Regions from separate parts of the Ruminococcus gauvreauii genome, predicted to be linked through region 3. Evidence: riboswitches for the same ligand, from Rfam matches in the RefSeq annotation. Region 3 holds a riboswitch; each other region holds the start of a gene.

The links. A riboswitch is a leader RNA that binds a small molecule or an ion and turns the genes downstream of it on or off. The one in region 3 is predicted to bind cobalamin.
Region 1: linked by a shared signal. The riboswitch ahead of NQ502_RS14080 (FecCD family ABC transporter permease) and the one ahead of NQ502_RS12140 (Ig-like domain-containing protein) in region 3 are both predicted to bind cobalamin.
Region 2: linked by a shared signal. The riboswitch ahead of NQ502_RS04390 (BlaI/MecI/CopY family transcriptional regulator) and the one ahead of NQ502_RS12140 (Ig-like domain-containing protein) in region 3 are both predicted to bind cobalamin.
Region 4: linked by a shared signal. The riboswitch ahead of NQ502_RS14260 (LysR family transcriptional regulator) and the one ahead of NQ502_RS12140 (Ig-like domain-containing protein) in region 3 are both predicted to bind cobalamin.

The regions. Positions count from the first base shown of each region.
Region 1 is NZ_CP102290.1:2,961,719-2,965,933, forward strand. Features, by position in the region: gene NQ502_RS14075 (peptidoglycan D,D-transpeptidase FtsI family protein) at 1-1,223, shown strand, start outside; cobalamin riboswitch at 1,332-1,460, shown strand; gene NQ502_RS14080 (FecCD family ABC transporter permease) at 1,587-2,615, shown strand; gene NQ502_RS14085 (ABC transporter ATP-binding protein) at 2,631-3,863, shown strand; gene NQ502_RS14090 (adenosylcobinamide amidohydrolase) at 3,872-4,215, shown strand, end outside.
Region 2 is NZ_CP102290.1:896,405-900,619, reverse strand. Features, by position in the region: gene NQ502_RS04410 (DUF4097 family beta strand repeat-containing protein) at 1-525, shown strand, start outside; gene NQ502_RS04405 (PspC domain-containing protein) at 542-724, shown strand; gene NQ502_RS04400 (small, acid-soluble spore protein, alpha/beta type) at 944-1,132, shown strand; gene NQ502_RS04395 (SGNH/GDSL hydrolase family protein) at 1,137-1,742, opposite strand; cobalamin riboswitch at 1,792-1,987, shown strand; gene NQ502_RS04390 (BlaI/MecI/CopY family transcriptional regulator) at 2,455-2,811, shown strand; gene NQ502_RS04385 (M56 family metallopeptidase) at 2,822-4,174, shown strand.
Region 3 is NZ_CP102290.1:2,511,474-2,515,688, forward strand. Features, by position in the region: gene NQ502_RS12125 (DUF3786 domain-containing protein) at 1-604, shown strand, start outside; gene NQ502_RS12130 (YbaK/EbsC family protein) at 629-1,099, shown strand; gene iolG (inositol 2-dehydrogenase) at 1,306-2,325, shown strand; cobalamin riboswitch at 2,460-2,646, shown strand; gene NQ502_RS12140 (Ig-like domain-containing protein) at 2,804-4,215, shown strand, end outside.
Region 4 is NZ_CP102290.1:3,000,941-3,005,155, forward strand. Features, by position in the region: gene NQ502_RS14255 (heavy metal translocating P-type ATPase) at 1-1,008, opposite strand, end outside; cobalamin riboswitch at 1,214-1,396, shown strand; gene NQ502_RS14260 (LysR family transcriptional regulator) at 1,644-2,558, shown strand; gene nikB (nickel ABC transporter permease) at 2,598-3,536, shown strand; gene nikC (nickel transporter permease) at 3,538-4,215, shown strand, end outside.

The DNA.
Region 1 (4,215 bases), 450 kb from region 3:
CCAAAAATGTGGGCGTCGTGGTTGCCAATCCCAATACAGGAGAAATTCTGGCAATGGGCAGTTCGGATCCCTATGATCTCAATAATCCGAGGGATCTGACCCCATTCTATGCGCAGGAAGAGATTGACAAAATGTCAAATGAGACCATGCTGGATAACCTGAACGGCATCTGGAAAAACTACTGTATCAGCGATGCGTATGAGCCTGGCTCCACGGTGAAACCGATGTCTGTGGCGGCAGCTCTTGAGAGCGGGGACATCTCCTACGATGATACCTTTTACTGCGGGGGATATGAGGTGGTCGCCGGTGAGACGATCAAATGTTCCGTCTATCCCGGAGCCCATGAGACGCAGACCCTGTCGGAGGTAATGAAAAATTCCTGCAATTCAGCACTGATGCAAATGGCGGAGAAGATGGGCGTGGAGGATTTCATCCGCTATCAGAATGTCTTTAACTTTGGATTAAGGACAGGCATCGATCTGCCGGGCGAGGCATCCGGTATTACGCATACAACAGATACGATGGGGCAGACGGAACTTGCCACATCGTCTTTCGGGCAGGGATATACCTGCACGATGATTCAGGAGACGGCTGCCATCTGCTCTGTGATCAACGGGGGATATTATTATCAGCCGCATATCGTGAGCAAGGTTCTCAACAGCGATGGTGCAGTCATAAAAAACGTAGAACCTGTACTTATGAAACAGACCGTGTCTGAAGAAGTATCAGCTCATATCAGGGAATACATGGGTGCGGTTGTCGCAAGCAATGGTACCGGAAAATATGCCAAGGTGGATGGATACAGCATGGGAGGAAAGACCGGTACGGCTCAGAAGATTCCGCGGGGAAATGGCAAATATCTGATTTCGTATGTCGGCTTTGCACCGCTTGACGATCCGCAGGTGGTGATATACACCGTTGTGGACGAACCGAATGTAGAGATTCAGTCGATCAGCACTTATGCGCAGTATCTCGCACACAATATCATGTCGGAGATTCTGCCCTATATGAATATTTTTCCGGATGAAGGAACGGATGGGGAATCAGCTGACGATGGCATCTCACTCGAAGAGATCTTTGATATGGAAGGTGAGGACCGCACTTCAGAGGGTGTCTCCGATACTTCTGTTCCGGAGCCGCTGGAGGACGATGAAGATGTTGAAGGCGGAAATACACAGACGGACGACGGAGTTACCAATGAAGAGGCAGGACTGGAGAATTAACAGCGGAAAAATCCGACAGTTGACATATTGAGCCCAAGAAAATATAATGATAAAAAACACTATGATGCCGTTTTGGCTGATGCGGGCCGTTTGGGAACGTACAGGCCAGGAAGACGGGTGAGAATCCCGCACAGGAGCGCTGCTGTAATTACGGAGTGATTTTCCGGGAACGAAAAGTTCGGCCACTGAGAGTATTCGGGAAGGCGGAGAATCATGTTGATGTATAAGTCAGAACACACGGTATGATAAGGCGTACAGGACTCTTCGAATTCAGGAGGTACGGTAAAAGGATGATAGCGATCCCGTATTGAGAAGAAATCCTCAATACGGGATTTTTCTGATATAAGAGGAGGGAAAGTAAGTTTGAAAACCAATGAGAATCATTCACGCAGAGTAATGCTGCTGGGAATTTTCGCAGCCGCGGCGGTGGTTGTCTTTTTACTGAATATTGCACTCGGATCGGTGTCAATATCCATGAGTGAAATCCTGGGGATTTTTACCGGGAGTCCGGATGTGGCGGAGACAAACCGTGCGATTGTACAGAACATCAGGCTCCCGAGAACGCTCGCTACCGTCATTGGGGGAGCTGCCCTTGCCGCCGCAGGCGTACTGCTGCAGGTGTTTTTCAACAATCCGATCGTAGAACCGTATGTGCTGGGCATTTCATCGGGTTCCACACTGTTTGTCGGACTTGTGACGCTCGGAGGATTCAGCTTCGGGATGAAAAGCATACCTCCGATGGGAATGGTCGCAGGTGCATTTATCGGCGCAATGGCGGTCATGCTCTGTGTCATCTGGGCTTCCAGAAAAGTGAAAAGTATATCGACGCTGCTGATCATCGGGCTGATGGCAGGATTTGTCTGCAGTGCCGTGACCAGCATGCTCTCCGCGCTGGCCGATAAGGAGAAGGTGACGGGTTTCTATCGCTGGTCACTCGGAAGCTTTGCCGGAATTACATGGGAGCAGGTAGCCGTGCTTTATGTGGTCGGGATTCCGTTTCTGGCTGCAGCTCTCTTCATGGGTAAATCATTGAACAGTATGATGCTGGGGGAGCGCTATGCAAAATCGATGGGTGTGAGAATACAGCGTTTCCGCATTATGATTGTGTTCATTTCCAGTGTGCTGACAGCACTTGTAACTGCTTTTGCAGGACCGATTTCTTTTGTCGGACTTGCTGTCCCGCATATTGTACGCATGCTCCTTAAGACTTCCGATAACAGAGTTGTGCTGCCGGCTGTCTGCATCTGCGGGGCGCTGATGACAGGAATCTGCGATCTGGGTACCAGGCTGCTGCTCAGCCCGGTTGAACTTCCTTTGAGTGCGCTGACTTCGGTCGTAGGAGCGCCGCTGGTAGTATTCCTCCTGATCCGCCAGAAGGGTCAGGAACTATAGAAAGGCTGATATAAGATGAAGAATGAATTGATTGTAAATGCAGTTCAGGTGAATGCAGGCTATGAGAATAAGACTGTGGTGGAGGGAGTGAATCTGGAAGGATTGAAAGGACAGATGATCTGCCTCCTCGGTCCCAACGGGGCGGGCAAGAGCACTATTCTGCGTACGCTTTCAGGCCTGCTTGCGCCCGTCTCAGGGACCGTGCAGATTGGCGGGACAGATATCAGCAGCCTGCGGGAAAATGCACTCGCAAAAAAGCTGGCGGTGGTGCTGACGGAACAGTCCGCCCCTGCGCTGATGACGGTATATGAACTCGTCTCCATGGGACGCTATCCCCATACGAATTTCTGGGGAAAGCTGGAAAAGGAAGACTATGAGGTCATCAACGGGGCGTTTGAACAGGTGGGAGTAGAGCATCTGGCGGAGCGATATTACAGTGAGCTCAGCGACGGTGAAAAGCAGAAAGTGATGATCGCCCGGGCGCTTGTGCAGCAGCCGGAACTGATCATACTCGACGAGCCGACCAGCCATCTGGATATTCACCACAAAGTTGAAATCATACAGATTTTAAATAATCTCTGCCGTACGCTCGGGATTACCGCAATCCTTTCTCTGCATGATATTGACCTTGCTGCAAAAGGCTGCCAGACTCTGCTGATGGTCAAGGATGGAAAAGTGATCGCACAGGGTGCGCCGGAGGATGTGATCAGAAGCGGCACGCTGCAGGAACTGTACAATGTAAAGGGTGCCAGGTACAATGAATTGCTTGGAAGCGTGGAGCTGACCGGAAACTATGAGGAAGAAGTCTTTGTAGTTCCGGGCTGCGGTACTGCGATTCCGCTGTACAGGAGCCTGGAGAGGGGCGGATACGGAACTGCGAGCGGTGTGCTGCATGAGAACGATGTGGATGCCCAGATAGCGCGCGCGATCTGTACTCATGTTGTGCAGGAGGAGGCATTTGAACCGGTATCCGCGATTCATCTGAGACAGGCAGCCGAAAGAATGAAACACTGCCGTTTTGTGATCGATTCCGGTTTTCCATGCGGGTCCATGAACCGGAGGAATCTGGAGCTGATCACACAGGCTGTGATAAACGGCAGTACCGTGTTGTCCATGAGGGATCCAAAAGAGAGCAGCCGTCTGTTTTCGGCTGTATGCAAGGATCTGGTTTTCTGCAGCAGTATAGCTGAGGTACTGGAAAACCTGAAACATCAGAGTGCAGAAAAGCCATTCAGGAAATTTGCGTAGGTGAGGATATGAAACAGTTTGGATCAGACCAGATGATAAGCCTGCAAAGTGCCACAGTGATCCGTTTTGCAGGAAAACGGAGAGTACTGAGCACCGGTCCGCTGGGCGGAGGATTCAGCGAACATCTCACGGCGGCGTTTAATCTTGATATGAAAGAGGCGGACACCGGGGAGTGCCGGCTGCGTGCGGCCACGTATCCGGAACATATGGCGCTGGCGGCAGAAGAGCTTGGACTCAAAGCAGAATGCTCGACAGGGCTTGGGACGGCTGCCTCAATGGAACATACCGTGGTAAAAGTCAAAACCTACAGGGAGCTGACAGTTTCCGCACTGGTGACGGCGGGTGTTGATGT
Region 2 (4,215 bases), 1.6 Mb from region 3:
GACGCCGATCAGTCCAGGACAAAGATCAATGTGAGCACGGAGGGAGATACACTTGTGGTCAGCAGCAAAGGCCGCTGGGGAAGTAAGGGCGGTGTCGCGAGAATTTATCTTCCGGATAACATGGATCTGAAAAGTGCGGAACTGAATATCAAGGGCGGGAGCCTGGAAACAGATCGCCTGACTGCACAGGAAGTGACTGTAGATGCAGGAGGCGGGGAATTCGTGTGTGACGGACTTATTAGGGCGGAGGATGCGGACTTCGAAGTTGGGGCCGGATCCATCAGTATTGCTCTGCTTGAGAGCAGCGAATCGGATTTTGACTGTTCAGCCGGGCGGATCGCATGCACAATGACGGAAAGTATGGCTGATTATTATTTTTCGGGCGAATGCAGCCTGGGGCGTCTTTCCTATGGGGACCAGGAGTGGCATGTAAATGACGACATAGAGATCGGAAGTGAAGCAGCGAAAAGAACGATCGATGCGAAATGCAGCGTGGGAGATATCACGATTGATTTTGAAAAATAGATAAGGAGGAATCGTAATGGAAAATAAGAGATTATATCGTTCATCAACAAATTACATGCTTGCAGGTGTATGCGGCGGAATTGCGGAATATTTTAACATTGATCCAACACTTGTGAGACTCGGCTGGGTATTGTTTTCATGCCTTGGAGGTTCCGGAATTCTGGCATACATTATAGCCGCAATTATTATTCCAAAATAGTAACTATTCAGGACGGCGTATCTTCTTGACCGAAAAAGCCGGTCAAGAAGCATCGGATGTTCATCCAATGTGGAAATTGGTGCGTAAAAGCGACTTACAAGCAAGCTTGACGCAGCTTTCTGCACCAATTTCCCCGCCGTCCTGAACTGTTACCCGAAATAAAGAATAAAACAGAAAAAAAAGGTCATACTCCAAAGAGAAAAGGAGTGTGACTTTTTTATGAAGAAAAATAAGGATATCGACCTACATCAAATATCTCCGGAAGAACAGCTGAAATATGAGATCGCTGAGGAGCTTGGACTGCTGGACCGTGTACTGGAAAATGGATGGAGGACCCTTTCAGCGAAAGAGACAGGAAGGATCGGCGGCCTTGTCACAAAACGCAAGCGCGAGATGAATCAGGAGTAATGTGTTACAGAAGCGGGGCGGCACATGCAAGCCATGACGAGGCAAGCAGACGGCTGCCCGCTTCTGACAGATGAATGCCGTCCGTGGTGAGGATGGAATTGCCGCGGTCATCATTTTGTGCATTCATCCGTTCATGGAGAGGAAGAAAGACAGCGCCGAAGCATGAAGCCAGTTCCTGGAGAATTTCACTTTCCTGACGGATAAAGGGATGCCAGCACAGGTATTGTGCTGGTGATGAGAAGATAAAGGGCTCCAGTAAAATGAGAGAAGGGATTCCGGACGATGTGATATTCTCCAGAATACGCCGGCAGTACCGTGTGAATTCTGCGGGAATTCGCGGACGGTCCGTATACAATTCAACCGGGATATCGTTTACCCCGACGAGCAGGGTGACAAGATCAGGGGCAAGCGCAAGGCAGTCCCGATCAAGACATTTGCATACGTCCTCGGACGTAAAACCGTCGTGGCCTCTGTTTATGATTTTATATTTGTCTGCTGGCAGCATTTCACGGACCACTGACACATAGCCGTCCCCCAGATCAAAGGGAGATTCTGTAAACAGCCGGTGACTGTCGGTGATGCTGTCACCGATAAAAAGAATTTTTTTCATGGAAATACTTGACGCCTTTCTTCAGGTATGGTAAGATTTACTTGTATAATTCCATATTACCACAGTAAGTGCATCGGGGAAACAAAAGTTTTTTTGATGAAGAGGGAATTGGGTGCGAATCCCAAGCGATCCGGTCACTGTATTTAGGGAGCAATATTTCATAATCCCATTGTACGAGAGTATGAGAAGGGGAAATAGAGCGATGATCTATAAGTCAGGAAACCTGCTTATTGTGTACAAGGTTGAAACTTCCGTGCAAAGTTTAACATCCTAATTTGTCGTATGACAAATTTCGTGTCTACTTTCATTAACGGAGTAGGCATTTTTTTATGGAATGCCAAGAATAAACAAACGGCTAAGGACCTTAATAATACGGATTATGCAAAGATTAAACGGCAGGGTGAATGCTTAGGTTAGTAAACAGTTAAATTGAATTATTTTTCCTCCGCAACTAAAATAATTTCAATATTTCCTCTTAACTGTATAAACGCTCGTGATTGCACCGAAGCAGCCTCATCCACTTTAATGACATGCAAAACGCTGTGTGGGATAAAAACCACACAGCGTTTTGTGATGTCAATAATCCTGAATAGTTGCCTGGATTTATTAAGAAAAAATAAATCCTGTAAAAAGGATTGACTTCTCTGGTCTACTGCTGTAGACTAAAGGCATGCTAGCAGTCTATTGCAGTAGACGAAAGGAAGTAAATCATATGATGAAGTTTTTTGATTCAGAACTGAATGTAATGGAACTATTGTGGAAAGAGGGTGATATGACAGCGAAACAGCTTGTGGAGAAACTGAACAGGCAAGTTGGGTGGTCGCGTACCACCACATATACGATTATAAAGAAACTGATTAATAAGGGAGCAGTGCAGCGCTCGGAGCCGGACTTCATGTGTCATGCGCTGATCAGCAGGGAGAAAGCACAAAAAGCGGAAGTGGATCAACTGATTGATAAGATGTTCGACGGGTCATCTGGCCTGTTGATCAACACGCTTCTGGAACGAAAAGACCTGCCTGAACACCTTGTGGAAGAATTGAGAAGGATTGTAAAAGAGACGGAGTGAGGATGAGATTATGAGTATTCTGCAAATGAATCTTTCGGCGGCATGTATCATTGCTGCCATAATCGTGATGAGAACAGCGGCGCTTGACAAACTGCCGAAGCAGTTGTTTCAGCTCCTGTGGCTGATACCGGTGATTCGTCTGTTTGTACCATTCTCATTTTCGTCGCCCATCAGCATATTCTGCCTGTTTGAACGAACGCCTGTACAGGAAATGACAGGTTCTTTTCTGTCATCCGGATCGATTGGCGGCGGTAAAGCTGATCTGGCACTGCGCAGCGGATCGTCATTTTTGTGTATGGCTGTATGGATAACCGGGAGCGTAATCCTGGCTGCCTGTTTCACGATCGTGAATGTACAGAGCAGACGGGGATTTGCTTCTTCTGTGCCGGCCGGAAACGAAAATATTGACAGATGGCTGGCACAGCACAGAATAAGGCGGCAAATCAGTGTCAGAGTGAGTGACAGAATAACAACGCCATTGACATATGGCGTGGCAAAACCTGTGATACTGCTTCCGGCATCACTTGAATGTTCGGGTGAGGCACAGCTTAACTATGTCCTGCTCCATGAGTTTCTGCATATCAGAAGGCTGGATATCCTGAAGAGTATCGTTATGCTGATCACGGTATGCATATACTGGTTTAACCCAATGGTATGGATCATGTATGTTCTGGTCAACAGGGATATCGAGCTGGCATGTGACGAGGGAGTATTAAAAGAATCGGGGATAAGCACCAGGGCGTCTTATGCGCTGACGCTGATCCAGATGCAGGAAAACAGGGGAGGAGCGGGTTTGGCGAAAAGTTTCAGCAGATATGCGATCAAAGAAAGGATTGAATCTATTATGAAATATAAAAAAGCGTCGGTCACCGCAGTTGCAGCCGCATTGGCACTGGCAGCGGGGATCACAACAGCGTTTGCATCGAGTGCAGCCGCGACAGAGACAATTAAGGCAGAAGAAATGGAGAGTTCAGTTTCGAGCGAATCTGTCGATGCCGTACTGGAAGCGGAGGAGCAGGAGGGACCGAGAACTGAGTCTGTATCGGGTGCAGCCGCGGCAGAAGCGATAAAGGCAGAAGAAACGGAGAGTTTAGCTACGAGTGAATCTGTCGATGCCGTGGCGGAACCGGAGAATCAGGAGGGATCGAGCACTGATCAGGTGGAATACGCGACGATAACTGCAGATGATGACGGCGAAAAGTCATCCGACGGTTACGACAGTGATGTAGCCGCAGTGGAAGAGGCTGAAGTTCATGTCGATGGAAAAGCATGGAGTGGGACGATAACTCAGGAGAATAAAGAAAAAACCGTACATGATCTGCAGGAGACACAGAGTATACTGGAAGCGGAGAATGTACAGTAGGTGACAGCAGAGGAGCTGCCCGGCATTTTATGCATGGGCAG
Region 3 (4,215 bases):
TGAGGAGCGGTATCGTGCTCTGGGGCTTCCGGGTTATTCGGAGCATGGAAAACTGCCCGTCATTTATTATGGAAGAAAATATGAGATCGACCGGGAAACCGGAAGCATCACGGATGCAGCGAATCCGGAACAGGTTCCTGATTTTTTTACACTGATGGATATCTACCATCTGTTTTATTATTCCAAAGAAAAACCGGTGCTCTCCGGGCAGTGGGTGGCATTTCAGGATGTGCCCCGTGCAAGCGTGTTCACAAAGGCATTTTTTGAGCAGACGGTGAATCCGTTCGCACGTGTGTTTGGCGGCAGGCTTGACCAGCTGCTGGAGGCGGGGGAAAAGCTGGGATTCGAGAGAATCCGCTATTCAGATGCGGGATTTCAGGCAATGGCATTTTCCTGCCTGCCGATCCGTTTTCTGTTCTGGGACGGAGATGAAGAATTTCCGGCAAAGGCAAACGTGTTGTTTGACGCCAACATAACAGATTTTATGCATGAGGAGACCGTTGTCATGGTTGCATCTGACGGCCTGAAGCGTTTGACTGAGGCTGCGGATCCGGGAAAAGAAGCACCGATGAACCGCTCGTACCGGGGATGGGTGAAAAAATGAGTATACAGCAGGGAGAGAACAAAAATGGCGATTGAAAAGGTAAGAGAATATTTCAGGCAGTATGGACTGGAGGAGAGAGTACAGGAGTTTGAGGTGTCATCCGCGACGGTTGAGCTGGCGGCGCAGGCGGTCGGATGTGAACCGAAAAGAATCGCAAAGACCCTTTCCTTCAAAGTGGACGACGGGTGTGTGCTGATCGTGACAGCCGGGGATGCGAAAATAGACAACGTCAAATATAAGGGCACCTTCCATACAAAAGCAAAAATGCTGTCATCGGAGGAAGTCGAAGATATGGTTGGGCACTCTGTCGGAGGCGTATGCCCATTTGCAGTCAACAGTGAAGTCCAGGTGTGCCTCGATGAATCACTGAGAAGGTTTGAGACAGTATTCCCTGCATGCGGGAGCAGCAGTAGCGCAATCGAACTCACCATTCCTGAACTTGAGAAATATTCAGGTTTTTCAAAGTGGGTGGATGTCTGCAAAAACTGGGAATAAGGCGGCAAGCAAGAATGTGAAAATCTGTCCGCAGCCCATCATAATTACCTGAAGATTCTGTGAAAATAAAAAGACATCTGTGCAATATTACGAAAGAATTGAGAAATAGGATTTGTTATGATATGATTAATGTATAAATCGGCGGACGATTTATATAGATCTGAACTTTGGAAGAGAGAAATCACAGTGAAGAGAGGAATTGGAGAATGAAGAAAGTAAGAATTGGTATTGTTGGGTTAGGAAGACTTGGACGTGCACATGCGAACAATCTGGCATTTGGCGTGCCGGCAGCTGAACTGGTTGCAGCCTGCTCCGTTGTTCCGGCGGAACTTGAGTATGCAAAAAACGAACTGGGTGTGGCTAAGACATACGCTGACTTTGGAGAAATGTGTCAGGATCCGGACATCGATGCAGTCGTGATCGTATCCCCGTCTACATTTCATCCGGAGCAGATTTCACTGGCATTAAAAGCCGGAAAACATATCTTCTGCGAGAAACCGCTTGCCGTTACACTCGACGAATGCTACGCAACAGAAAAAGAAGTAGAGCAGTACCCGGATCTCGTGTTTATGCTCGGCTTCATGCGCAGATATGATCCTTCCTATGCATATGCGAAGAAGAAAATCGATGAAGGCGCAATCGGCAAACCTTACCTCGTAAAAGCTACCGGAGTGGACCCGGATGCGGACGCAGAGAGCTTACTGGACAGCGGATACGTTCCGAAGAGCGGCGGCATCATGATGGATATGGCCAGCCATGATATCGACCTGATGCGCTGGTTCCTCGGTGATGATCCGGAAGAAGTATATGCGATCGGAAGCACGGTGAAACATCCGAGATTTGCTGAGCAGGGCGATGTTGAGACAGCATGCGCTACTTTCTCATTTAAGAATGGCGCCATGGGACAGCTTCATGTGGGAAGAGCTGCAGTACACGGCTATCATATTGAGACAGAGATCATCGGGACAGAGGGAAGCATCCGTGTGAGCCCGGTTCCGGCTAAGAATCTTGCAGTGATCTATGACAAACACGGTGTTGTTCAGGAATGTGTACGTAACTTCCCGGAACGTTTCCAGCAGGCATACGTGGAAGAGATGAAAGAATTCGTGGACTGTGTACAGAACGGAAAGAAACCTGGCGTTGTTGTACATGACGGAACTGCAGCTACACAGATCTGTGAAGCGGCACAGAAAGCACTGGTTACAAAAGGCGTTGTTAAAATCTGATATTTGTCAGAGAGGTATGGGAGTGTCTGATAAAGACGCTCCCATTTTTAAATTCGAAAAAAACACTCGGTTTATGTAATATATCTTGACAAATAACTTAGAATCATCTAAATTAATGATTAACACCATAGTATAAACTGAATAAGAACTGCGGTCAGGCACGGCGTGCCTGTTTAAACGGAACCCGGTGAGAATCCGGGACAGCCTATCTCTACTGTATGGGGGACGAACAAAGCAGGATGCCACTGGATGAAATCCGGGAAGGCGCTTTTAGTAGGATGAACCCGAGTCAGGATACAACAACGCAGTTTGTGAAAAAAGATTCGTAAGCAAGGCGGATTGAGAAGAGAATCCAGGACCTTTATTTGTTGTATGCAAAAAGGTCCCTTTTTAAAGGTAGAGCCTGTTACGGCTCTTTTTTTTGTGCAATTTCATTTTTTTCTGTGGTCAAAAAATAAGAGAAAAGGAGCAAATCTGTATGAAGAAGTTGAAAAGACAGGTCATCAGTATGATTTTGGCGGCACTGATGATCCTGACGTCTGTTCCGACTGCGGCATTTGGAGCGGTGGAAGACCTTCCGGTTCCCATAGCCGGAGATTTGGAAGAGACAGAGAACGGCGATGCCTCCGCGGAGGAACCATCGTCGGAGGACGAGCCCGAACCGGAGGAGAGTCTTCAGGAAGAGGGTGAACAGGAAGATGCTGTGCAGAAGACGGAGGAAGAGGTTCCGGAGGCTGCCGCAGACGGCCTGGAACATCAGACACCTGCTGCTGCGCAGGAAGTGACGGTGGGGGCAGGCAAGGCAAATGTGAGGATGTCGATGAAACAGGGGGATACATTCTTCTATCTTCCAAAGACCTCAGAGATCCCCTCCAATCTGGCAAAATCCTATGGATTTACATATGGACCGAATGTCAGCGAGGGAGACATCACACCTCTTGATGCCCTTGTGCAGATGCATATTGATCTGTATGATGTGACAAAAGAAAACATTGGCGATTATCTGGAGGTCAATTCTGCCGGGTTTATCACAAAGCTGAACGGCGTTTCAACCAGCAGTATCAGTTTCGCAGTCAACGGCGCCATGCCGCACGACGATGTGGAGACGGACTACGGCTACACCGGTTATTCTGCAAATGACTGCGTGCTCAGACAGGACGATGAGGTGGAGTTCTTTTTCTATCAGGACGACTACTACCTGGACAACTACGGCATGTTTTTTGCGGACGGCGAAAAGGTCAGCAGCATTGAGGCAGAGGCGGGGGAAGATATTTCACTGCAGCTAAAGGGATACTGCTATGCGTATTTTGGAAATTATGCGCAGAGCATGATCGACCAGCAGACAAAGGCTGTGGAGGATGCCCAGCTGATACTGATCACACCGGATGCGGCAGATCCAAAAGGGTATCTGGGGACCTCAGAGGCTGTCGAAGGCGCTGTAACGGATGCCGGGGGCAACGTTACCTTTCAGTTTGACACGGCGGGAACGTATTACGTCTCGGCGAAATGTGACGGAGAATATGATACGCCGCTGGTAGCCCCGTATCTGACGGTCACGGTGAAGGAGGCCGCCGATGTCACACTTCCGGAACTGGATGCAGAGTGGTACGATTACAGGAGCAGCCCGGATAATATGGCGATCACTCAGGCGCTTACGCCGACAGCCTCAACAGAGACTCATCTGAAATGGGGAAAGAAAATCGGTGCGGATTTTGGCTGGAAGGCAGTCAGCTCGCCGATTCTTGTCGACGGATACATGTACTGTTATTTTGACGGAAGCCTCCTCAAGATCAACAAAGAGACCGGGGATGTCGTCGCCACGGGAACGATGGCGGGAAGCAGCAACTTCTCCATTGTCCCTCCGACATACGGCGGCGGGATGATCTTTGT
Region 4 (4,215 bases), 490 kb from region 3:
CGGATATTCGCGGATAACAAAGGCACCCAGCGTTGCGATACTCATCAGGAAGTTTTCATCAAATATCTGTCCTCTGGCAATATTCCTGATCGCTGTCCAGATGACTTTCCAGCCAAGGACCGCATAAGCGACAGTATAGATGGGGAGTGTGACGGCAGTTCCAAAGCCCATATGTTCCAGTATTTCACCGGCGATGAAAAGGACCGCCCCGATGATGATTTCTGTCAGGGCGCGGGTGCTTTCCGACATCCCCTTTTTTGCAGCAACGGCTTCATGGCTGCGCACAGAGGATTCTTTTTCGACAATTTCAATACCGTCCTCAATCGCGTTGCAGATCTTCTGAATCTCTGGAATCAGACGCTGCGGCGATTTTGCTGTGAGTTTCAGCTGCTTTGTGGCAAAGGTAATGGATGCACACTCCACATCGGTGAGCTGGTTGATCCGTTGCTCCATCTTTGCAGCGCAGTTGGCACATCCGAGATTCTGAAGGATATAAGTTTTAGTTTTGCTGCTGCCTGCAGAAATAGTATCCTTCGGCACGACGCGAACTTCTGATTCGATGGAGGAGCAGATACTCTGGATCTGTGGAATCAATGCGGCCTGGCCGTCGGCGGATATACGCAGCTGCTTTGTGGCAAACGTGATGCTGGCTGCAGACACACCGGGGAGTTCCTGTATTTTCTGCTCCATCTTAGCTGCACAATTGGCACAGCCGAGATTTTCTAAAATGTAAACGCTCTTTTCGTGGCCGTCATCCGGTAGTTCGGCAGTATTGCCGCTGTGAAAAGCGTGCTCATGATGTTCATGGCCGCAGCCGCAGGACTCATGCCCGTGGTCATGGTGCTCATGCCCGCAGCCGCAGGACTCATGCCCGTGGTCATGGTGCTCATGCCCGCAGCCGCAGGATTCATGGTCGTGCTCATGGTGGTCGTGGTGCTCATGATGTTCATGCCCGCAGCCACAGGTTTCTTTGTGCTGAGGTCCAAGCGATTCTTCCATGCGTTTCATAACTTATCCTCTCCGTTTCTATAATTAAATGATGAAACATATGAATAACTGTTCATATGTTGATTATAAGACCGATCCTGCGAAAAGTCAATATCATTTGTGAAAGTTTTAAAAAATTACTGCACCAGGGGTGATAACAAAATGGAATGGGAAAAACAAAAAAAAAGAGAGAAAAATACAAAAAAGTATGTTATAGTAATTTTGATTTAAAAAGAGTCATAAAAGTTCCTGTTTCAGGATTAATAGGGAAATTGGTGAGAATCCAATGCGATCCCGTCACTGTGAAAAAAGGGTCGACTTCATAACCACTGGATGAAAATATCATATCCGGGAAGGGAAGTAGACAATGCTTTTAAGCCAGGAGACCTGCTTTTATGTGAATGGCAATGCCTACGGTGTATAGGTGTGAGCGAAGCAAATGTAAATTGATTACATGCTTATGCGCACTTATTGTGCGCATTTTTTTATTGCAATGAAGCATTTTTTTTCTGCTTTTTAACCCCTCAGGGGGGATCGCGCTGCAAACACCGGGAGAAAGGCACCAAGAACCTTCCTCCCTTAATTATTTTTGTTTTTATTCTGAAGACGGCGTCAGTAAATTTAGCATTGACTATGGAGAATGAAAAGGGGGACATATGGATATCAAGCAGTTGCAGTATTTTGTGACAAGTGTTGATCTGGGGAGTTTTCATGCAGCAGCGGAGGTGCTGATCACGACACAGCCGAATGTCAGTAAGGTTATCAAGGCGCTGGAAGAAGAGATGGGCATGGTGCTGCTTGTCAGGAACAGAAGCGGGGTTACGCTGACGAGAGAGGGAGAGCAGGTCTACCGGTATGCACTGAGTACGCTGAAGAATTTTGAAATGCTGAATAGTCTAAAGGGAGAAAGAGAAGAGGGACTGACGGTGTGCTGTACACCCAGTAATAATCTGTCAACGCTTCTCGCAGAATTTTACGGGCTGAAAGCGTATAGAAAACCACATCTGGATCTCAGAGAAGGCGACTTTGAAGATATCGTGGTATGGGTGCACCGGAGGAGTGCGGAGCTGGGCTTTACTTACATATCCAGAAGAAATCAGCCGGTATTTGAAGAAAGGCTGAGAACGAAAGGTCTGGAATTCCATGAACTGGCGAAAACATCACTTTTTTTGTTCTGCAGCGAAAAGAATCCGCTGTTCGACAGGCGGTGCGTTTCAGAAAAGGACCTGGAGGCTGTAAAGCTGATTCAGAGAAGAGAGGACATTCACTCTCTGTCGAAGCATTTAGGTGTTTTGAATGGGGAGGGGTTAAACAGATCCGGCAGACAGGAGATCGCCTGTACAAACAGCGATCATTTTTTGATACAGCTGTTGAAACATACAGATTACTGCTCGGTTGACAGCAGTTTTCTAAAAGATAAGTATAAGGAATATCAAATCAAGGCGATTCCTGTCAGAGGAAGCGAAAACAGTGTCTCATTCGGATATATCAAACGAATCAAGGATTCTCTGTCGGAGATGGCGCATGAATTTATCAGATATCTGGAAGAACAGATCGGAAAGGAGAGGTGATATGATAACAAAACAGAAGCTGCAGGAGGATGAAGGATTGTGAATAAGAAACAACTGGGAAGAAGATTGATACAGATTTTAGTTGTGCTGTTTGGCATCAGTTTTTTTACTTTTGGGCTGACGTATCTTTCTCCGGGGGACCCCGCGGAAATCATGCTGACTGAGTGCGGGAACGTGCCGACTCCGGAGCTTCTCGAACAGACACGGGCGGAACTTGGCCTGGACAAACCGTTTCTCATTCAATATGGAACCTGGCTGAAGGGTGTTCTGACCGGGGATATGGGTACTTCTTATTCTATGAAAGTACCTGTCGTGGAAAAACTGACTTCTTGTTTCTGGCCGACCCTGAAACTGGCATTGTTCTCACTGATCATCATGCTGGCTGTGTCCATTCCACTGGGGATTCTGTCGGCTGTATACCAGAACCGATGGCCGGATTACCTGGTGCGGGGGCTGACCTTTATGGGAGTCTCAATCCCAAGCTTCTGGGTCGGTTTGATTCTGCTCAGTATTTTCGGTGTTACGCTCAGATGGGTTACCGTATCGGGGGGAAGTACGGATTTTAAATCACTGATTCTTCCTGCGGTAACGCTGGCATTTTCCATGTCGGCAAAGTATACCCGGCAGGTACGCATTGCAGTGTTGGAAGAACTACGGCAGGACTATGTGACGGGAGCAAGGATGCGGGGCATCAGAGAGAGTACGATTCTCTGGAAGCATGTGCTCCCGAATTCCATGCTGCCGCTGGTCACACTTCTGGGAATTTCTCTGGGGAGTCTGCTCGGTGGTACTGCAGTTGTTGAAATCATTTATAACTGGCCGGGACTGGGAAGCATGGCGGTCAAAGCGATCTCCTGCCGGGATTATCCGCTGGTACAGGGATATGTGCTGTGGATTGCGCTGCTGTATATGGGAATTAATCTGCTGGTGGATCTCTCCTATAACCGGCTGGATCCCAGGCTGAAGGAGGAAAGATAACGTGAAGATACTGAAGTTTCTAAAGTCTCATAAACAGTTTACGATGTTTTCTGTCCTGGCATTGATCATTGTAGGTGTGGCGTTACTGGCACCGCTGATCTCTCCGCATGACCCGTATGATGCGGTGATGTCGGATTCTTTAAAGGCACCGGACGGCACGTATACGTGCGGGACAGATAAACTTGGCAGAGATGTACTATCCAGGGTGATCTATGGCACCAGGTCATCCCTGACGATGACGCTGATCCTGGTGGCGGTGATCCTGGTCGTCGGTACGGCTCTCGGTGTGATCGCCGGTTACTTTGGCGGTGCGGTCGATGCTGTCATCATGCGGCTGGCTGATATGATGATTTCTTTTCCGGGACTTGTACTGGCGATCGCGATAGCAGGTCTTCTGGGGCCCAATATGGTCAATGCCGTGATCGCGATAGCCGCTGTGAGCTGGACAAAGTATGCGAGACTGGCGAGGAGTATGGTTCTGAAGATTAAGAACAATCTGTATATGGAGGCGGCTGTCGTAACCGGAACCAGCACAAAAAACATAATTCTGAAACATGTGCTCCCCAATATGATCACGACGATGGTTGTGACTGCTGCAACAGATATCGGCACGATGATGCTGGAGCTGGCAGCGCTGTCTTTTCTGGGCTTTGGGGCCCAGGCTCCGACTCCGGAGTGG